3 regions of the Micromonospora sp. WMMD961 genome follow, and region 2 is predicted to be linked to each of the others. Evidence: riboswitches for the same ligand, from Rfam matches in the RefSeq annotation. Region 2 holds a riboswitch; each other region holds the start of a gene.
What was found. A riboswitch is a leader RNA that binds a small molecule or an ion and turns the genes downstream of it on or off. The one in region 2 is predicted to bind cyclic di-AMP.

Region 1 (6,974 bases), 470 kb from region 2:
TGGCGTAGTTGACGGTCGCGCTCACGCCGTCCATCCGGTTGAGCTTCTTCTCGATCCGGGCGGCGCAGGCGGCGCAGGTCATGCCGCCGATCGCCAACTCGATCCGGTTCGGTGCCTCGGGTAGCGGTCTACTGCTGGTGGTGGTCATCGTCTTTTCCCGTCAGTTGTGCCCGTGCCCGGGGGTGCCGTGGGCGGCGCCCCCGGTCGGCTCGCCGGGGACGGTCACGTCCACACCGAGGGTCAGCGGCTCGCCCCCGGTCGGGGCGAAGTCGGCGAAGGCCCGCCACTGCCCGACGCCGGCCAGCCTCGTCACGGTGCGCATGGCGGCCCTCCGATCACGCGTCGACGAGGTGGTAGCCGGCCTCGTCGACGGCGGCCCGGACCGCCTCGGTGTCCAACGGCTGGTCGCTGTCGACGGTGACCCGGCCGGCGGCGAGGTCGACCTGGACGTCGTGCACCCCGGCGATGGCACCGACCTCGGCGGCGACCGCGCTGACGCAGTGCCCACAGGTCATGCCCTGCACCTGGTACGTCGTGTTGACCATCGAACGTCTCCTTACCGATACCGGGTGGGGGTATCCCACCGGAAGCGACCGTACCATACCCCCCGGGGGTAGGCTATCCTGGTCGGCATGACCGCACCCACCCCGATCCGCGGGTACACCGCCAGCAAGGACCAACTGCTCGCGCGACTCCGCCGCGTCGAGGGGCAGGTCCGCGGCATCGAGAAGATGGTCGACGACGACCGCTACTGCATCGACGTGCTCACCCAGATCTCCGCGATCCAGGCCGCCCTCGACAAGGTGGCGCTCGGGCTGCTGGACGGGCACGCCCGGCACTGCATGCACGAGGGGGCGGCCGAGGGCCGGGCCGACGAGATGGCCACCGAGATGATGGCGGCGGTCGGCCGGCTGATGAAGCGCGGCTGACGACTCTCAGTCCGCGTCGAGACGGACCCGGCGGAGCAACTGCGCGTTGAGCGCCACCACGATGGTGGACGCGGACATCAGCACCGCCGCCAGCGCCGGGCTCAACGCCACACCGGCCCCGGCCAGCACCCCCGCCGCCAGCGGCAGCGCCACCACGTTGTAGCCCGCCGCCCAGGCCAGGTTCTGTCGCATCTTGCGGTACGACGCCCGGGAGAGCCGGACCACGGCCCCCACCCCGCGCGGGTCCGACGACGCCAGGACCACCCCGGCGGACTCGATCGCCACATCGGTGCCCGCGCCGATCGCGACGCCGACGTCCGCCCGGGCCAACGCCGGTGCGTCGTTCACCCCGTCGCCGACCATCGCCACGGTCAGCCCTCTCCGTTGCAGGTCGGTCACCCGGTCGTCCTTCTCCGCCGGCAGCACCTCGGCGAAGACCTCGTCGACGCCGGGCCGGAAACCGAGTTCGGCCGCGACCGCCTCGGCCACCGGCCGGGCGTCACCCGTGATCATGGCGATGGTCCGGACGCCCTCGGCACGCAGCTCGTCGACGGCCCGCCGAGCCTCCGGGCGCACCTCGTCGGTCAGCGCGAACGCGCCGAGCACGGTCTCCGGCAGCCGCACCAGGTGTAGCACCGCAGCCCCCCGCGCCGACCACCGCCCGGTCGCCGCCTCCAGCTCAGTCGGGAGGGACAGGCCCAGTTCCCGCAGCAGGGCCGCACCGCCGACCGCGTACTCCGTGCCGTCGACCGTCGCCCGCACGCCGCGGCCCGGCAGCGACCGGAACCCGGCGGCCGGGAGCGGGCCGGCGGACCCGGCCGCCGCCACGATCGCCCGGGCCAGCGGATGCTCGCTGTCCGACTCGACGCCCGCCGCGATCCGCAGCACCTCGTCCTGCTCGACACCCGGCATCGTCACCGTGTCGGTCACCACGTGCTCGCCCCGGGTCAGCGTGCCGGTCTTGTCGAAGAGCACCGCACCGACGCTCCGCATCCGCTCCAACGCCAACCGGTCCTTGACCAGGATCCCGGACCGCGCGGCCAACGCGGTGGAGAGCGCGACGACGAGAGGGATGGCCAGACCCAGCGCGTGCGGGCAGGCGATCACCAGCACGGTGACCGCGCGAACCACCGCCTCGTCGGGGCGACCGAGCGCGGTCCAGACCAGCACGGTCAGCACGGCGGTGCCGGTGGCCACGTAGAACAGCGCGGCGGCGAACCGGTCGGCCAGTAGTTGAGCCCGTCCGCCGGAACCCTGGGCCTGCGCGACCATCCGTTGGATGCCGGCAAGCGCGGTCTGCTCACCCAGCGCCTCGACGCGGACCCGGATCGCCGAGTCGGTCGCCACGGTGCCGGCCACCACCCGCTCACCCGTCGACCGGGCGACCGGCCGTGACTCACCGGTGATCATCGACTCGTCCAGCTCGGCGGCGCCGTCGACGACCCGACCGTCCGCCGGCACCCGACCGCCCGGGCGGACCAGCACCACGTCACCGACCCGCAGGCCGGACACCGGCACCGCCTCGACCTGCCCGTCCGCCGCGACCCGCTCGGCCTCGTCCGGCAACAACGCGGCCAGCGCCGCGAGTGCTCCCCGGGCCTGCCCGATGGCCTTCATCTCCTGCCAGTGCCCGAGCAACATGATGGTGACCAGCGCTCCCAACTCCCACCAGAAGTCCAGGTCGAAGGCACCCACGCTGGTCGCCAGTGACGCCGTGTAGGCCACGGTGATCGCCATCGCGACCAGCAGCATCATTCCGGGTGCCCGGTCCCGCACCTCCCGCACCGCACCGACGAGGAACGGCCAACCGCCCCACCAGAACACCACCGAGCCGAGCACCGGGCCCACCCAGGAGCGACCGGGAACGTCCCAGCTCAGACCCAACTGGTCCGACACCAGGCGGCTGCTCAGGACCACCGGGACGGTGAGAGCCAGGCAGACCCAGAAGCGACGGCGGAACATCCCGGGATCGTGTCCGGCGTGCTTGTCGTGCCCGGCGTGCTCGTCGTGCTGCGACGGCGCGGCCGGGGCGTGCCGTCCAGGGTCGTGCGGTGACGGTACGGGCATGTCTCCAACATGCCGGTCCGGGAACCTCCCCGCGCGCGGTTCGACCACCGACACTCCGTCACGACCTGCGATCTCCCAGCCTCCCTGGTTAGCATTCCCCACGATGACCCCCCGTAGACCGAGGCACGAACAGGCACCGGCGCCGCTTCGCGGCGGCGTCGCGGCTGGCCGTTCGGGCCCGGCGCTGACCGTCCGTGATCAAGCGGTCGTCAGCCGGCGAACGGTCGCGTTCTTCCACCGGGTTTCGACAGTGACGGTGAACCGACCGGCCCACTGACACGTACCCCGCACCGGATCGTTGGGAGTCTCACAGTGGGTTCCGACCACACCCGTCCCGCTCCGTCCGCCCCGCCCCGGGTCCGACGGATCCTCGTCATGACCGTGGTGCCCCTCTTCGTCGCCACGGTGCTCGCGGCCGTGCTCCTCTGGCCGCGCGGCGGCTCGCCACAGTCCGACGGCGGGGCGGACGTGCCGCGCTACCCCGGCACGGTGACCCGGGTGGTGACCGAGCCGTGCCCGCCGACGCCGTCGACACCCGAGGGCACACCGCGCGTCGGCGACGGGCGCTGTGGCACTGTCGACGTCCGCGTGGACGACGGACCGTCGGCCGGCCAGCAGGTACGCACGCCGGTGCCGGACGGGCCCGGAGCGCCCCGGGTCGAGGTCGGCGACGAGATCATCCTGGTGGAGCTGACCGACCCCACCGATCCCACCATCAGCAACTGGAACATCGCCGAGCACCAGCGGGGCACCCCGCTGTTGTGGTTGGCGGTGGTCTTCGCCGCCGCGATCGTCGCGTTCGGTCGGTGGCGGGGCCTGGCCGCGCTCGCCGGGCTGGCCGCCAGCTTCGCGATCCTGCTCACCTTCGTGCTGCCGGGCATCAGCGCGGGGAGGTCGCCCCTGCTGGTCGCCGTGGTCGGCGCCGCTCTGATCATGTTCGTGGTGCTCTACCTGACGCACGGGGTCACCGCACAGACCTCGGTCGCGGTGCTCGGGACCCTGGGCAGCCTGGTGTTGACCGGCGTGCTCGCCACCATCGCCACCGCCGCGACCCACCTCACCGGTTTCGGCAGCGAGGAGGCCACCACCCTCTCGATGTTCCAGGGCGACGTGGACCTGCACGGCCTGCTGCTCGCCGGAATCATCATCGGATCGCTCGGGGTGCTCGACGATGTCACGGTCACCCAGGCGGCCACCGTCACCGAGCTGGCGTACGCCAACCCTGGGCTGACCCGGTTGCAGCTGTACCGTGCGGCAACCCGGGTCGGTCGAGCGCACATCGCGTCCACTGTCAACACCATCGTGCTGGCGTACGCGGGCGCGTCGCTGCCGTTGTTGCTCCTGCTCACCGCCGACGCGCGGCCGATCGGGCAGATCCTGACCAGCGAGTTCCTCGCCCAGGAGATCGTCCGCAGCGCGGTCGCCACCCTCGGCCTGATCGCCGCGGTGCCGCTGACCACCGGGCTGGCCGCAATGGTGACCGCCGCCGGTCGCACCGACACCACGTCGCCCGCCGACGCTCCCGCCCCGCGACCGCAGACGGACCGGGCGGAGGCACTGGCCGCACTGATCTCACCGCGAACGGGTCACCCCGACGAGTCGGACCCGACGCGGACCTCACCCCCATCCACCGCCGCCGACCGGTGGCCGGAGCCGAACAGGAGCACGGATACGACATGGTGACACTCCTCAGCGTGACCAGATCGGGCCTCCACCCTGAGAACCACGTCACTGGTCACTCAACGCTATGGCGAAATGACACTTTTGGTCGGCATCCAGGCATAGCTCAGCCGGTCGACTCTCGGGTAACCTCGCTGCCGGTCACCGATGAAGGCGCGAAGCGGCGCCTGCGGTGCCACCGCCCAATCGCCAACCGGCGAGCCGGGGACCCAGTTACGTGGGGTGAATCCGCGTCAGCGGTAGGGGCCACTTCCGCCCCGAACCCGTCAGCTAACCCGGTCGGCGGTCGACGGAAGGGAACATTGTGACGGCACCCCTACGCCGCTGGTTGACACCCGTGGTGGCCGTGATCGCCGCACTGACCATGCTCGCCGGGCCCCTCCCGGCCCACGCCGCCCCGACGACTCCCACCCCGTCCGGGCACGAGGAGGACGACGAGCCGCAGCTGCTCACCGACGTCATCGAGCAGGCCAACCGCGACTACTCCGCAGCCAAGTCCCAACTGGACAAATCCAAGAAGCGGCAGGGTGAGCTGGCGCAGGAGGTCGATCGGGCCCAGGCCGACCTGGACGCGTTGACGCCGCAGGTCGGGCAGATCGCCGCCCAGTCGTACCGGACCGGCCGCATCGGCGCGCTCGCGGTGCTGCTGGAGAGCGAGGCTCCCGACTCGTTCGTCCAGCGCGCCTCACTGCTCGACGAGCTGAACATGGTGCACGAGAAGAAGCTCGCCGAGGTCAACACGGTGAAGGCCCGCGCCGAGCAGGCCAAGCTGGCCCTCGACGCGGAGGTCCGCGAGCAGCAGAAGCAGACCGCCCTGATGGCGAAGCGGAAGAGCGAGGCGGACAAGGCGCTCTCCCTCGTCGGCGGCAAGGGCTTCACCGGCGGCCTGGTGGACGCCACCTCGAAGGTTGCCAAAATCGGCCCGGGTCGCACCGCCGACGGTGACTGGAAGCCGCAGTCGTGCAGCGAGAAGGACCCGACCACGTCCGGTTGCGTCACGCCCCGCACGTTGCACGCGTACAAGGAGGTCAGGGCGGCCGGCTTCAACCGGTTCGTCGGCTGCTACCGCTCCGGCGGGCCGTGGGAGCACCCGAAGGGCCGCGCCTGCGACTGGTCGCTGCAGAAGAGCGGCTTCGCCCCGTGGCACAACGACGACACCCGGAAGTACGGCAACAATGTCGCCGCCTTCCTCATCCGTAACGCCGACCGGCTGGGCATCTACTACGTGATCTGGAACCGGCAGATCTGGTTCCCGGCGACCGGCTGGAGTTCGTACAGCGGGCCGTCGAACCACACCGACCACGTCCACATGTCGCTGCTCTGACCCGCCGGATCCTCGACGCGAGGGCCGTTCCGCTTCGCGGGGCGGCCCTCGTCGCGTCAGGCGGCGGCAGGCGCGGCCGGGTCGGTGGCGAGGGTCGTGAAGCCGGCCGGCACCGCGGCCACCGGGCGTGCCTCTCCAGCGGCGAGCCGGTACGACACACCCACTACCGCGCACCGCCCCTGCGCCACCTCGTCGGCCAGCACGGGCGACTGCCCGAGCAGGGTCTCGACGGTCTGTGCGATGTGGATGTCCACGATGCCGTCGATGTCCTGCACACCCTCGGCCTCGGCCCGGCGCAGACTGGGCAGCACGGCGTCGACCACCGCGGGCAGGTGGCCCGGCGGTCGGGTGCCGGTCGCTGCGGACTCCCGGGCCGCCTGCACCGCGCCGCACGAGTCGTGTCCGAGCACCACCACCAGCGGGGTGCCGAGCACAGTCACCGCGTACTCCACGCTGCCGAGCACCTCCGGGCCGGCGGTGTGGCCGGCGGTACGGACCACGAACAGATCACCCAGCCCGCGATCGAAGATGATCTCGGCGGCCAGGCGGGAGTCGGAACAGCCGACGATCACCGCGAACGGGTGCTGCCCGTCGGCCACGGCGGCCCGGCGCCCGGCGTCCTGGTTCGGGTGGCGAGGGGCACCGTCGACGAAGCGCCGGTTACCGGCGACCAACTCGGCGTACGCCCGGACCGGCTCGCTCAGCGCGGGTGCCCGGTCGGTGGTCCGCTGCAGCCCTGGCTGCCCGCCGATCGTTCCGGAATGACTCATTCCCCGCACCTCGTCTCGACGCATCTGACCTGGTCAAACGGCTTCAGGCGGGCCGGCGGCGAGCGCTGGCTCGGGGTCCACCGTCACACGCACCGAAAGACGCGTCAAGGGATGCGTGATATAGATTTCATACGTTGACCCCGACACGACCCGTGGGCGACGCTACGAGAGCGGCATCCGGAGAGGCGGTCACACGATGGCGAA
Region 2 (6,974 bases):
CCTTGGTGTGCAAGCAGTTGCACGACAGTGATGGTTCCTTCGCCCGCCTTGATTACCGCTCCGAGCTTCCCTAATGTGAGGCACCGACCGCTGTGGGTCGTCTGCCTCGGCCCTTCCCTCACGCGAGGCGCCCGGCGGTCGGTTGCAAAGGAGTCGGTGCCGGTGGCAACCATGCCCCCTCATCGTCACGACCTGAAAATGTCTGCTCGGCCAGGGCGCCTCCGCCGCGGCGCCCACCGCCTGCTGGTCCTGGTCGCCGCCGCCGCAGTCGGCGCCGGTCTGCTCGCCGCGCCGGCGCACGCCGAGCCCACGGTCGACGAGATCGAGGCGCAGATCGACAAGAAGTGGGAGCAGTTGGAGCCCACCATCGAGCAGTACAACAAGGTTCGGGCGCAGCTGAAGGTCAACCGGCAGAAGTCGGCAGACCTGCAGAAGAAGATCGAGCCGCTGGCGTTGCAGAGTGAACTGGCGCTCAACCGGGTCGGCGACCTCGCGTCCCGTTACTACATCTCCGGCCCGTCGCACGACATCGGATCGCTGCTGGTCAGCGTCAAGCCGGACACGCTCACCGAGCAGCTCACCGTCCTCGACCGGCTGGCCGCGCAGGAGCGCAAGGAGGTCGAAAGTGTGCTGGCCGTGCGGGCCAAGTACGACGGCGAGAAGCAGAAGTTGGACGCGCTGATCGCCACCCAGACCACGCAGCAGAACGAGCTGGCGGCCAAGAAGAAGCAGATCGACGCCGAGATCAAGCAGCTTGAGGCGTCGATGCCCAAGACCACGGTCAAGACCGCCGGCTGCCCGACAATCAACGGTGTGACCAGCACGGCTGCCCAGAAGGCCATCAAGACCGCCTGCCAGCAGGTCGGTGATCCGTACGTCTGGGGCGCCACCGGGCCGAACTCGTTCGACTGCTCGGGCTTGACCCAGTACGCCTACAAGTCGGCCGGGATCTACCTCACTCACCACACCGGTGACCAGTGGAATGAGGGCAAGGCGGTCGCGCGAGCCGATGCCCGCCCCGGTGACCTGGTCTTCTTCTTCTCCGGCCTGAGTCATGTGGGGCTGTATCTGGGTAACAACCAGATGGTGCACGCGCCGCGGGCCGGCAAACCGGTGCAGGTGGCCAGCATCAACACCATGCCCGTGGCCGGTTTCCGCAGACCCGGCTGATCCACGAGCGTGACGAGGGCCCCGGTCGGACGACCGGGGCCCTCTGTCGTCACTGGACCCGTCCGCACCCTCGGTAACCCTGCCCGACCGGTACGGAGTGTCACGGCCGCACGGGTTGCGGATCGGTAACAGGCGTCTCTACTCTGGTCATTTGTCGGCCCGACAGCAGCTCCGCCCAGCCCGGGCGGTAACGGACCGACACCGCCGAGTCGTTTCCGAGCGAACCGGGGACCCAGGTCCCTCGGGGTGAATCCGCAGCCACTGCGGTAGGGCGCCGACTTCCCGCCCGAACCCGTCAGCTAACCCGGTAGGCGGTCAGGAAGAAGGAGTACGGAACCCCGGTGGCACTCCATGCCCCGCGGCCGTCGTCCGAGCGGTCGGCAGCAGCCGGCCCGACGTCGATCGTGCCGCGCCCACGCTGGTCCCGCTTCACCGCCGCTCTCGCCGCGCTGGTCGGCGTCGCCGTCGTCCTGACCGGCAGCGCCGCTGTGGCCCACGCCGACCCGTCGGTCGCCGAGATCGAGCGCCAGATCGACGAGGACTGGAACAAGCTCGAACCGATCATCGAACGGCACAACGCCACCCGGGCCGACCTCGCCGTCAAGCGCAAGCAGGCGGACGCCCTGGCCACCCGGATCGCCCCGCTCGAACAGCAGGTCGACGCCGCGATGGACAAGGTCAGCGCGCTGGCCGTGCGGGCGTACAAGGGCGAGACCGTCTCGACCGTCAACGCGATGTTGGGCAGCTCGTCACCCAGCGAGGTGGTCAGTCAGCTCGAAATGCTCGACCGGTTCGCGCACAACCAGCAGCAGGACGTACGCGAGGTGGCCGACCTGCGGGACGAGTTGGCCGCGCAGAAGGCGCCGCTGGACGAGATGGTGGCCCAACTGACCCGTACCGAGGCCCAGTTGGCGGCGAAGAAGAAGCAGATCAACGAAGAGATCGACCGGCTGCAGAAGCTGCGCCTCAAGGTGTACGGCAACGGCGGCGGCGGCCCGCTGCGTCCGGCGCCCTGCCCCGCCAGCTATCCCGGCGGCGCTGCGGGCACGGCGGTCAAGTTCGCCTGCGCGCAGATCGGCAAGCCGTACGTGTGGGGCGCCGAGGGCCCGAACTCGTACGACTGCTCCGGGCTCATGCTGGCCGCCTGGGCGAAGGCCGGTGTGTCGTTGCCGCACAACGCCGCCCAGCAGAGCCGAGTCACCAAGGACGTCAGCAAGGCCGACCTGCGCCCTGGCGACCTGGTCTTCTACTACAGCGACATCCACCACGTCGGCATGTACGTCGGCGACGGCTGGGTGGTGCACGCCTCACAGGCCGGCCAACCGGTCAAGATGAAGAAGGTCGACGACGGCCCGATCCACAGCTACGGCCGTCCAGGCTGATCGAGAGTGACCGAAGGGCCCGTCGCGATCCCGTCGCGGCGGGCCCTCGCCGTCAGGCGGTCAGCGGGTCGGCCAGGTGCGCCAGTGCTGCCAGGCGCGACTCGGTGTCGGGCCCCGCTGGCCCTGGTAGCGGGATCCGTAGACCACCGAGCCGTACGGGTGCTCGGCCGGCGAGGAGAGCCGGAAGATGCAGAGCTGCCCGATCTTCATGCCCGGCCAGAGGGTGATCGGCAGGTTCGCCACGTTGGAGAGCTCAAGCGTCACGTGACCGGAGAAGCCCGGGTCGATGAACCCGGCGGTGGAGTGCGTGAGCAGCCCGAGCCGGCCCAGTGAGCTCTTGCCTTCGAGTCGGCCGGCGAGCTGGTCGCCCAGCGAGATGACCTCAAGCGTCGACGCCAGCACGAACTCGCCCGGGTGCAGCACGAACGGCTCGCCGTCGGGCACCTCGACCGCCGAGGTCAGGTCGTCCTGTTGCATCGCCGGATCGATGTGCGTGTAGAGGTGGTTGTTGAACACCCGGAACAGCCGGTCGAGTCGGACGTCGATGCTGGAGGGTTGGACCAGCGTGGGCTCGAATGGTTCCAGACCCAGCGTGCCGGCCTTGATCTCGGAGACCAGGTCGCGGTCGGAGAGCAGCATCGGACCACCATAGCGAGGCACGCGATGACCAGCGTGTCGAGGTCGCTGATCGTACATTTGTTCGATAGAATGCTCGCATGGCTTCCTGGTCCGATTTCGCCGCCGACGAGCCCCGCCTCGCCGACGGGATCCGCGTTCTCCTTCAGCAGTACGGGCCGGGCTTCGGCTATCTGGCCACGGTCCGCGCCGACGGCGGGCCCCGCGTTCATCCGGTCTCCCCGGTCATCACGGACGAGGGTCTGTTCTGCTTCATCATCGACTCTCCGAAACGCCGTGACCTCGAACGCGACGGCCGTTACGCGCTGCACTCGTTCCCTCCGGAGGAGAGCGACGACGAGGCTTACGTGGCGGGGCGTGCTCGTCCGGTGACCGATCCGGTCCGGGTGGCGCAACTGGCGCAGAGCGCCCGGGCAGAGCCGCAGGTCGACTGGCGGCTCTTCGAGTTCACCGTCGACGTGGCCATGTTGACCCGCCGTGAGCAGCAGGTCACCGGCGTTCCGGGCGTCGCGCCGGGCCGGCCGGCTGTTCGGGTCTGGCTCGACCCGCACGCCTCGTCGGCGGCGGCTGCCCCCGTCTCCGTACCGCCGGCTCGCCCGACCCGCCTCAGCCGTGACGTCCAGTGCACGGCCGCCTGACCGCGGCCCGAAAGACGTCGGTGCCGGCTCCGTCGTGGCGGAGCCGACACCGGGTGTACGCCCGCCCCGCCCCGGCGCCTCCCATGATCGACTACGCGTCAATGACGTCGCGGTGTCCCGCCAGCTCGGATACCCCGATTTTCAGCAAGCCGAGTGGATCAGCGGCGGGCTGGGGAGCCTGGGTGCACAGGCTCGACGTCTCGGGTACAGTGGTGCCGCTTGCGGGTGTAGTTCAATGGCAGAACATCAGCTTCCCAAGCTGACAGTGCGGGTTCGATTCCCGTCACCCGCTCCACCACGAAGGCCCGGCCAGGATTCAAATCTTGGGCGGGCCTTCGGTCTTGCAAGGTCACCTCGTCGAGCTTCCGGCCATCGGCTGCCGCGGCGGCCTCGCCCGTGCATCAGCGCCGGCCCGAGTGGTTGTCGGGCACCGCAGGCACACCCCTGCCATGAGCTACGACTCAGAACGCTCGCACGCGGGGTGTCGTGCGGCGGCCGGTGACCCGCGGGCCTCTGCCACGTCGGCAAAGCGGGGGCTCTTCATATTCGTGGCAAGATCTGCGGGGTGCAGGTCGGGTTACTTGGTCCATTCGAGGTCCGCACGGACGACGGCACCGTCATCGACGTGCCCGGTGCACGGCTCCGTGGGCTGTTGACCGCCCTCGCGCTCAGCCCGGCTCACGTGGTCTCGAAGGCGACTCTCGTGGACTGGATCTGGGGTGAGAGCCCGCCCACCGATGCGGCGAACGCCCTGCACCGCCTGGTGTCCCGGCTGCGAAAACTGCTGCCGGACGGTGCGATCGAGGGGCAGACCGACGGCTATCAGTTGACGGTGGCACCGGAGTTCGTCGACGCCGTACGGTTCGAACGCCTCGTCGGCCAGGCGCGTGACGACGAGGGTCCGCAGCGGGTCCGGCGGCTCCGCGAGGCCCTCGCCCTGTGGCGGGGTGCGGCCATGCAGGACGTCGGTGTGATCGACAGCGCGACGTTCGAGGCGGCGGTCACCCGACTGGAGAGGCTGCGCCTGACCGCTGTGGAGGATCGCTTCGACGTGGAGATCAGCCTCGGGCGCGGTCCCGAGCTGGTCGAGGAGTTGACCGACCTGGTGGCCGCGCACCCGGTGCGGGAACGGCTCGTCATGTTGTTGATGCGTGCGCTCGCCGCGAGCGGTCGGGACAACGAGGCGCTGCTGGTGTACCAGCGCACGAGCGAGGCTCTGGCCGACGCGTTGGGTGTCGATCCCTCGCCGGAGCTTTCGGCGTTGCACGTCGCGTTGCTGCGGGGCGAGTTGGGCCGGCGGGAGGAGAACCGCAAGACCAACCTCCGGGCCGAGTTGAGCAGCTTCGTTGGCAAGGACGACGCTGTCGCCCGGGTGGGTGCGCTCGTCGCCGCACATCGGCTCACGACACTGATCGGACCGGGTGGCTCGGGGAAGACCAGGCTGGCCACGGAAACCGCGCGCCTGATGCTCGATGACCTGCCGGACGGGGTCTGGCTGGTCGAGCTTGCCGCGATCGGCGCGGACGGTGACGTGGTGCAGGCGACGCTCGCCGGGCTCGGGCTTCGGGACGCTCTGCTCGGCGAGGCACCGAACCTGGAGCTGATCGATCGACTCGTCGCCGCGATCCGTGAGCGGGAGGCGCTGCTGATCCTGGACAACTGCGAGCACGTGATCGAGTCGGCGGCGGTGGTCGCCCATCGACTTCTCGGAGAGTGTCGGCGGTTGCGGATCCTGGCGACGAGCAGGGAGCCGTTGGGCATCACCGGCGAGGCGCTGTGGCCGGTCGCTCCGTTGGCCCTGCCGGCCCTCGACGCCGACCCCGCTGAGATCGAATCCTCTCCCGCAGTCCGGTTGCTGCGGGATCGAGCGGGCGCTGTACGCAGGGATCTGGCGCTCGACGCCCACACGTCGTCGACGATGGCGCGGGTGTGTCGGGCGCTGGACGGGATGCCGCTGGCGATCGAACTGGCTGCGGCCCGGCTGCGCACCATGTCCGTCGACCAGCTCGCCAGGCGGCTCGACGACCGCTTCCGCCTGCTGACCGGCGGCAGCCGTACCGCGTTGCCCCGGCATCGGACGCTGCGTGCCGTGGTCGACTGGAGCTGGGAGCTGCTGACCGACGCCGAACGAGCGGTCCTGCGCCGGCTCTCGGTGTTTTCCGGCGGGATCAGTCTGGAAGCTGCCGAACGGGTGTGCGCCGACGACGTGGTCGAGCGGGAGGAGATGCTCGAACTGCTCACCGCGCTCGCCGAGAAGTCGCTGCTGGTCGCCGAGGGCGACGAGGCGCCGCGCTACCGCATGCTCGGCACGATCAAGGAGTACGCCGCGCAGCGGCTCGCCGAGGCGGGCGAGTCGGATCTCGCGCGCCACGCACACCTGGCCTACTTCACCGACCTCACCGAGACGGCGGAGCCGCACCTTCGCCGCGCGGACCAGCTGCGGTGGCTCGCCACCCTCGAACTCGAACACGACAACATCGGTGCCGCGATGCGCGGTGCGCTCGCCGCCGGCGAGGCGGAAGCGGCGATGCGGCTGGCGGCCGGTGGCGGCTGGTACTGGTGGCTCGGCGGCCATCGGACCGAAGGGATGGAGCTGATCACCGCGGCCACCGAGACGCCCGGCGAGGTGACCGACGAGATCCGGGCCACGGTGTACGCACTGGTCGTGCTCTTCATCAACTCCGGGCCGGGTGACGAGCGCCAGGCGGCGGAGTGGATCCACAAGGCGTACGAGGTCAGCCAACGCAGTCACGGCAGCCACCCGGGCGTGGCGCTCGTGGTCCCGCTGGAACGCATGCTGCGGGCTCCGGACGCGATCCTGGCCGCGTGGGAGCCACTGTTGGACGACGAGGATCCCTGGGTGCGTGCGCTGGCCCGGCTGCAACTCGGCAAGATGCGGATCATTCTCGGCCAGCACGGGCCGGAGGTGGACGCGTACTTCGAGTCGGCGCTCACCGAGTTCCGGGCTCTCGGCGAGCGGTTCGGGATCTCGTTCGCCCTGACCGAGTTGTCGGAGCTGATCGCCGTACGCGGCGAGTTCGCGCGTGCCTGCGGGTACTACGACGAGGCGGTCGCGGTGGTGACCGAGGTCGGCACCGTCGAGGACATCATCCGGATGCGCTCGCGACAGGCTCAGCTGTACTGGTTG
Region 3 (6,974 bases), 2.1 Mb from region 2:
ACCCGCGCCCCCCGAGGCCGGCGTCGCGAGCGGGTCGTTGCCGGTGCGCACGGCCGGGTCCGACCGGCTGCCCCTCGTCCACGGCCCGAGCGGCCGGGCACCCCGGGCGCCACCCGGGCGCTGAGTCGCCTGGGCGCCACCCGGGCGCCGAGTCACCTGGGCGCCACCCGGGCCTGAGTCACCCCGGGCGCCACCCGGGCCTGAGTCGCTCGGGACGAGCGTCCCGCCGCCGCGCCTGTCGACCCACCAACTCCGCGCCCCACCGGCCCGTGCTCCGCCGTGGCCCGGTGGCCGGCGCGACTTCCCATCGCACTGCTCTCTCCCCGAGGTGCCGACCATGGAGACCGCTGTCTTCTACCAGTTCGTGACCGAGGTGCCGCAGGCCGCCGCCATCTGGTCCACCCTGTTCCTGCTCGCCCTGGGCGTGCTCGCCCTGTTGGTGGCCCGCCCCGAACGGGACCGGCCCTCGGACGATCCGCGCCCGGCCGCCCCCACCGCCCGGGAGGTGGCCGCCGCGGAGGCCGTCGACCGGCGTCGGTACGCCGAGGAGGTGGCGGTCGCCGCAACCGGCGCGGCCAGGACCGCGCAGCGGCGACGCGCTGCCTGGCTGACCGCTCAGGAGGAGATGGAGCGGGCCTGGGGCGGTTACGAGGAGGCGGACACCGCCGCCCGTCGCTTCGCCGGTGCCGGGGCGCTGCCCACCCCGTACACGCCCCGAACCCCGGCCGAGTACGCCGCCCGGGAGCGTTATCTGCACCGGGCGGCGATGGCGGCGTACTGGCGGGGCGACCTGACCATGACGCAGCTCGGCGACGTGTTCGCGCACCGGCGCGGCTGGGACCCCCGGCGGCACCCGGTCGAGCAGGAGGTGCTGCTCAGCCGGGCGATCCGGGACGCGAGGCTGGCCGACTACGAGACCGCGGCGGCCCGGGAGCGGGCTGCCTGGCGGGACGCGGAACTGGCTGCCGACTCAGCGTGCGTCCTCGCCACCGAGGCCTACGCGGCGGCGGCCCGGCTGCGACCGAACCCGCTATCCGCCCGGCGATCGGTGACCGGTGCGTTCCGACCGGCTGTCGTGGCACGGTGGCGCCCGGCCCGGGTGAGTTGAGCCCGATCCGTGACGTGAGCCGGCTCACGCTGACGGGGAATCGGGCGTCCGGCGCGATCGGCGCGATTCTTCCGGTGATTCTGGTCGCGTTCTCGGCGGCCTGTCCGGTTATCGCCCACAGGCGTCGCCGCATCCGCTTGTCCCATCGAGTCACGTCATCGGCAATACGCGCAGAAATTGCCGCCCCGATTTAGGTTTACGCAGGTGAACCTGGCTTGGCAGGGCGTGGAGTGACCAGTAGTGTCGTCCCGTCCGGTGCGGTAACCGATCGCAAGAGGCGACGCCGCGCCGACCCGCTCAATCGTGATGAACGAACCGGGGACCCACTAGTAAGTCCGGGGTGAATCCGCGAGCCACGGCCCGCGGTAGGGCGATCTTCCCGCCCGAATCCGTCAGCTAACCCGGTAGGCGGTGTCGGAAGGAGTTCCATCCTCGTGCAGCACCTTTCCACCCCTCGGTTGTTCCCTCGCCTCCACGGCGCAGCGGTGCCCCCGCTCATTCGTCCAGTGACGGTGAGCTGACCCCCCGGGTCATCGCCTGACCGCCCGGCCGCGCCGGGCGTTCCCCTGAGCGGTTCACCATCCGCGGACCACGGTCCGCGCGCTGGCGCCTGCCCGGATGCCGGTCCGGTCGCCGGTGTGCCGCTCTCCCCCCGATCCGTGGAGGACCCCGTGAAGCACACCCTGCAGCGTCAGCTCCGCCGTTTCGCCACCGAGCGCCCGTACCAGATCGTCGCCGCCTCCGCCGCGGCCCTCGCGATCGCCACCACCACCGGCGCCCTGCTCACCACCGCCGACGACGCACCCGCAAACCAGCGCACCGCGACCACGGTCGCCGAGATGCGCAGCGACGTCGCCGCCTCCCGCAGCGAACTGCGCGAGGCGTCCCCGTCGGCCAGCGCCGCGCCGACCACCGCCGCCCCGGCCACCAGCGCCGCCGCGCCGGTGGCCAAGGCCAAGGCCAACCCGGACCTGACCCGCAAGCCGACGCCGCCGAAGCCACCCGCGACCAAGGTGCTCGACTACGACTACGAGGCGCAGAACACGTACTACAACTGCGGTCCGGCGGCCACCCGTAACGCGCTCAGCGCCGCCGGTATCGACCGCACCCAGGAGGAACTCGGCGCCGAACTGGGCACCACCGAGATGGGCACCAACTCGGCCGAGGACACCACCCGGGTGCTCAACGCCGAGGTGAAGGGCTCCCCGTACCGGACCCGGATGTTCGCCGGCGCGCCCAGCCCGGCCCAGATGGACCGACTCCAGGCCGATGTCGTCAAGGCCATCACCGACGGCCGTGGCGTGGTCGCCAACGTCGTCGGCGACGCCACCGACACCGACGGCGGTTGGCACTCCTACGGCGGCGGGCACTACATCGCCGTCGTGGGTTACAAGGACAACGGCCGCACCGTCCGGATCGCCGACTCGGCGAACGCGGCCGACCCGTCGTACTGGATCACCACCATCGACCTGGCCAACTGGATCGCCAGCCGGGGCTACTCCGCCTGACCCGGGCACGCTGGATCGCCGCGGGCGCCGTCCCCCACAAGGGGCCGGCGCCCGCGGCGTCTTCGTCGGTGCCGTCGGTGTCTCGCCGGGAGTTGCGGGGATGACGACTCTCGTACCGGGCCGTGAACCGTGGGAGACTGCGGCCGTGGTGGATGAATCGGGTGGTCAAGCCGGTCGCGGGCCGGTCCTGCTGCTCCTGCACGGGATGGGTACGACCGGGGACGTCTGGTTGCCGTGGGCACCGTTGCTGGAGCAGCGCTGGACGGGGCGGTGGCTGGCACCGGACCTCGCCGGCCACGGCTGGGCGGGGCCGCTGCCGTCGTACACCTTCGCGGGGTTCGCCGACCGGATAGCGCGCGGCCTGGCGGCCAGTGACCGGCTGGTCGTGCTCGGGCACTCGCTGGGCGGTGTGGTCGGCCTCGCGCTGGCCGCCCGCGCCGCCGGCACGCCGGTGGACGCGGTGGTCGGGCTGGGCATCAAGGCCGTCTGGTCACCCGACGAGCTGACCCGCGCCGCCGACCTCGCCACCCGCCCGGTCAGCTGGTTCGCCACCCGAGCCGAGGCGGCCCGCCGCTACCTGCGGGTGTCCGGCCTGGCCGGCCTGGTCCCGCCGGACCACCCGGTGGTGGACGCCGGCCTGCGTCAGGTCGACGGCCGGTGGCGCCTCGCCATGGACCCGACCGCGTTCGCCGTCGGTGAGCCCGACCTGGCCGCGCTTCTCGCGGCGACCGACGTGCCGGTCGTGCTGGCGCGCGGGGAGCACGACCCGATGGTCACCGACGAACAGCTCAAGGAGTACGGCGTACCGGTCACCACGCTGCCCGGTCTCGGCCACAACGCCCACGTGGAGGACCCGGCGGCGGTGCTGGCGCTGCTCGACCCGTACCGCTGAGGAGCTACACCGGTGTGGGCGCGGCCAGCTCGTCCGTCGCCGTCAGCTCCCGGCGCGCGGCGGTGAGGAATGCCTCGGCGTACGACTCGGCCGGGAAGTCGCCCAGGTAGCGGCGGCGGGTGGCCCAGCGCGCCTCGGCCAGCGGGTCGGTGTCCAGCAGGTCCGTCAGCACACCGTCCACGTTGGACATGTCCCGGCGCAGCACGTAACCCGAACCGGCCAGCGGGAACCGCTGCACGAACCGGTCACCCGCGTCACCCATGTCGGTGACCGCGTACGGCTTGCCGGAGTAGAGGTAGTCCGAGATCACCCCGGACACGTCGGAGACCAGCGCGTCGGAGGCGTTGACGCACTCGGTGAGGCTCAGCTCCCGGGCCGCCGCACCGAACACGTGCTGCCGGCCGGTGCGGGCCCGGTCGGCGGCCAGCACCTCGGTCAGCCGGCCCAACTGGCGCGCCGACGCCGGGTTCTGCGCGGTGTACGGGTGAGCCCGCAGGATCACCGTCGCACCGCGCTCCAGCAGCCGGCGCAGCAACTGCTCGGCCACCGGCAGCGAGCAGTAGTCGGCGTCGGCGTGGTGCCCGGTCCAGGTGGGGGTGTAGAGCACCGTGGGGTGGGCCAGGCCCCGGGCGGGCTCCGGGCGTACCTGGATCGACTCGACCTGCGGGCGACCCACCACCACGAACTTCTCCGCGGGGATCTGCACCCCGGCGCGGGCGTACCTGTCGATCGCGGCCGGGCCGGCCACGAAGATCCGGTCGAAGATCCCGGACACCGGGTTGGCGCTCGGCGCCTTGTCGCTGTCGCCGTGGTGCAACTGCACGTGGGTGAGCTGGGTGAAGCGGATGCAGTGGCTGTTCTTCGCCCCGTGGTTGACGTAGAACGCCGCCCGAATGCTCGGCACCAGGGCCTCGTCCATGGCCCGCAGGGTGGGGCAGTAGACCACCGGAGCGTCGGTGGCCGCCGCGATCGGTGCCAGGAACTCCGGCTCGCGGAGCACGACCAGGAAGGGCCGGCCGATCCGTTGCAGGTACGGCAGCCACATGGTGACCTGGTATTCCGAGCCGGGCGGGGCGGAGAAGTAGAGCACGAACTCCGGCTGGTGCCGACGCAGCGCGCGGCCCACCGCCCCACCGCCGACGCCCGGCCGGAACCGCCGCCGAGCCAGGTCCAGGGCGACCGTCCCGGCGCCCGCACCGACCAGCAGACTGGCGACCAGTGGCACCACGGCAGGCACTGTCAGCGCGGCGGCGAGGGCCACCACGGCGAGCAGCCCGAGTAGCGCGGTGCCGAGCTGGTCGGCGACCAACGGCGTCCAGGCGCGAACCGGCAGGTTCGCCGTCCGCATCTCCAGATTGCCGGCGGTACGCAGCGGCCCCACCAGCAGCACCAGCCCCAGCAGGACCAGTGCGGTGGCGACCAGCGCCAGGTCGACACCGTCGTCCAGCCGACGCCAGTAACCCACCAGGACCGCGGCGGCGATCAGCGTCGTCTCCGCGACGAGGTCAGCACCGGGCCGGATGCGCTGCTCGACGGCCGAGGCGACCACGGCCGCGACGGCCAACGCCAGGCCCCAGCCGGTGCCGTCGGTGAGCGCCAGCACGACGAAGGCCAGCACGGCCAACCCGGTGCTCAGGCAGCGGGCAGCCAGCTTTCGGACCAGGTCGCCGCGCATGTCGCTCCGTTCGTGGTTCCGCAGCCGTGGGCGTCAGTTGGCCGACGCCACGTCGGCCGGCGTCTCGACCTGACCCGGCCCGGCCTGCGCCGGCACGCTCGGCGTGGCCCCGTCCCCGGGCGCCCGGCGTACGTCGATCACCTGGCCGGTCAGGTCGGAGATCAGCACGTCCAGGGACGACTGGGCGACGGCCTCCGCGGCGAGCAGCGTGTGCTCCGGCTCCTCGCCGAAGGCCCGCGTCCGCATCGGGGTGGCGGTCCGCTCCGGGTTGATGCAGTTGACGCGTACGCCGACGTCGGCCCACTCGTCGGCGAGCGCCTGGGTGAGGTTGACCAGGGCGGCCTTGGTGGCCGAGTAGAGCGCGTAGCGGGCCCGCCCCCGGGTGTAGGAGCTGGAGGTGTAGAGCAGCAACTGACCCTTGGTCTGCTGCAGATAGGGCAGCGCCTGGCGGGCGATGGTCACCGGGCCGACGAAGTTGACCTGGAGCACCCGGTCCATGGTCTCCTCGTCCATCTCGGCGAGTTCGCCCCGCTCCAGGATCCCGGCGGTGACCACCACGTGGTCGATCCGACCGGTGGCCTCGAACGCGGTCGTCAGCGCGGCCTCGACGTCCTCGGCCCGCTCCACGTGGGTGCCGGTGCTGGAACGGCTGAACGGGAAGACCTGGGCGCCGAATCGACGGGCCAGCTCGGTCAGCTCGTGGCCGATGCCGTAGCTGCCGCCGAACACCACGATGGTGCGGCCGGTCAGCTCCTCGCTGTAGCTGCGGTGGTCGGTCAGCCGGGGTGCCTGCGCCGCCGCGAGCTGGAAGAGCTTGTCGGCCAGGTGCACGTCGACCGGGTGGGTGACCTTGATGTTCTCGTCCGAACCGTCGATCACCTTGATCGGGGTGCCGGGCAGGTAGCGCAGCACCACGCCGCAGTCGTCGGTGGCGGCGAAGTTCGGGTCACCCTCGGCGATGCGGTACGCCTCGCGGATGGTGGGGGAACGGAACGCCTGCGGGGTCTGCCCCCGGCGCAGCCGGGACCGCACCGGGATGTCGGTGATGCAGTCGTTGTCGTCCACCTGGATGATCGTGTCCGCGGACGGGATGGCCACGTCCACGGCGTCGTAGGTCCAGAGCGCGTTGACGCACTCACGCACGATCCGTCCGCTGAGCAACGGGCGCACCGCGTCGTGGAAGAGGATGTTGCAGTCCGCCGGGCCGACCGCGTCCAGCGCGATCCGGGTGGTGGCGTTGCGGGTGTCACCACCCTCGATCACCTTGGTGACCTTGCGCAGGCCGGCCTTCTCGACGATCTGCTGGGCGTCGTCGACGTGACCGGACGCCATCAGCACGATGATCTCGTCGATCTCCGGTGCCGCCTCGAAGACCGCCAGGGTGTGCTCGATGATCGGCTTGCCGGCGATCTTCAGCAGCTGCTTCGGGATGCCGAGGCCCAGCCGCGTGCCGGTGCCGCCGGCCAGAACCACGGCCACCGTCCGCGAGGGCCGCCACGGCGTCGGGGTCTCCGCTTCGGCGTCCGGGCCAGTGGTCTGGTCCTGCGTCATTGCCGGATCCTCACTCTCAGGGATGCGTAAACGGAAGGTTCCGCCCGAGCGGCGACGGGATGAACCTTAACGCGCGGACCGCGCCGCCCCAACGCGGGCGACGCGGTCCGTGGCGTCGTGTCGATGCCGAAGGTGCTACTTGCTGTTCGCGTACGCCTCGTAGGCGCGGACGACCTCGTCGGTGGGGCCGTCCATCCGCAGGACGCCCGATTCCAGCCAGATCGTCCGCTCGCAGGTGTC

Region 1: linked by a shared signal. The riboswitch ahead of O7614_RS04125 (hypothetical protein) and the one ahead of O7614_RS01915 (NlpC/P60 family protein) in region 2 are both predicted to bind cyclic di-AMP.
Region 3: linked by a shared signal. The riboswitch ahead of O7614_RS11695 (C39 family peptidase) and the one ahead of O7614_RS01915 (NlpC/P60 family protein) in region 2 are both predicted to bind cyclic di-AMP.

Annotation. Positions count from the first base shown of each region.
Region 1 is NZ_JARUBJ010000002.1:852,435-859,408, reverse strand. It holds gene O7614_RS04155 (heavy metal translocating P-type ATPase) at 1-148, opposite strand, end outside; gene O7614_RS04150 (hypothetical protein) at 161-322, opposite strand; gene O7614_RS04145 (copper ion binding protein) at 336-545, opposite strand; gene O7614_RS04140 (metal-sensitive transcriptional regulator) at 633-929, shown strand; gene O7614_RS04135 (heavy metal translocating P-type ATPase) at 936-2,996, opposite strand; gene O7614_RS04130 (YibE/F family protein) at 3,309-4,679, shown strand; cyclic di-AMP (ydaO/yuaA leader) riboswitch at 4,846-4,976, shown strand; gene O7614_RS04125 (hypothetical protein) at 4,981-6,000, shown strand; gene O7614_RS04120 (carbonic anhydrase) at 6,057-6,770, opposite strand; gene O7614_RS04115 (MarR family winged helix-turn-helix transcriptional regulator) at 6,967-6,974, shown strand, end outside.
Region 2 is NZ_JARUBJ010000002.1:387,292-394,265, forward strand. It holds gene O7614_RS01910 (C40 family peptidase) at 157-1,170, shown strand; cyclic di-AMP (ydaO/yuaA leader) riboswitch at 1,363-1,498, shown strand; gene O7614_RS01915 (NlpC/P60 family protein) at 1,512-2,552, shown strand; gene dcd (dCTP deaminase) at 2,613-3,191, opposite strand; gene O7614_RS01925 (pyridoxamine 5'-phosphate oxidase family protein) at 3,269-3,826, shown strand; tRNA gene O7614_RS01930 (tRNA-Gly) at 4,048-4,121, shown strand; gene O7614_RS01935 (BTAD domain-containing putative transcriptional regulator) at 4,392-6,974, shown strand, end outside.
Region 3 is NZ_JARUBJ010000002.1:2,470,788-2,477,761, forward strand. It holds gene O7614_RS11685 (hypothetical protein) at 1-124, shown strand, start outside; gene O7614_RS11690 (hypothetical protein) at 338-1,108, shown strand; cyclic di-AMP (ydaO/yuaA leader) riboswitch at 1,393-1,534, shown strand; gene O7614_RS11695 (C39 family peptidase) at 1,768-2,616, shown strand; gene O7614_RS11700 (alpha/beta hydrolase) at 2,762-3,508, shown strand; gene O7614_RS11705 (CDP-glycerol glycerophosphotransferase family protein) at 3,513-5,183, opposite strand; gene O7614_RS11710 (bifunctional cytidylyltransferase/SDR family oxidoreductase) at 5,217-6,734, opposite strand; gene O7614_RS11715 (ABC transporter ATP-binding protein) at 6,870-6,974, opposite strand, start outside.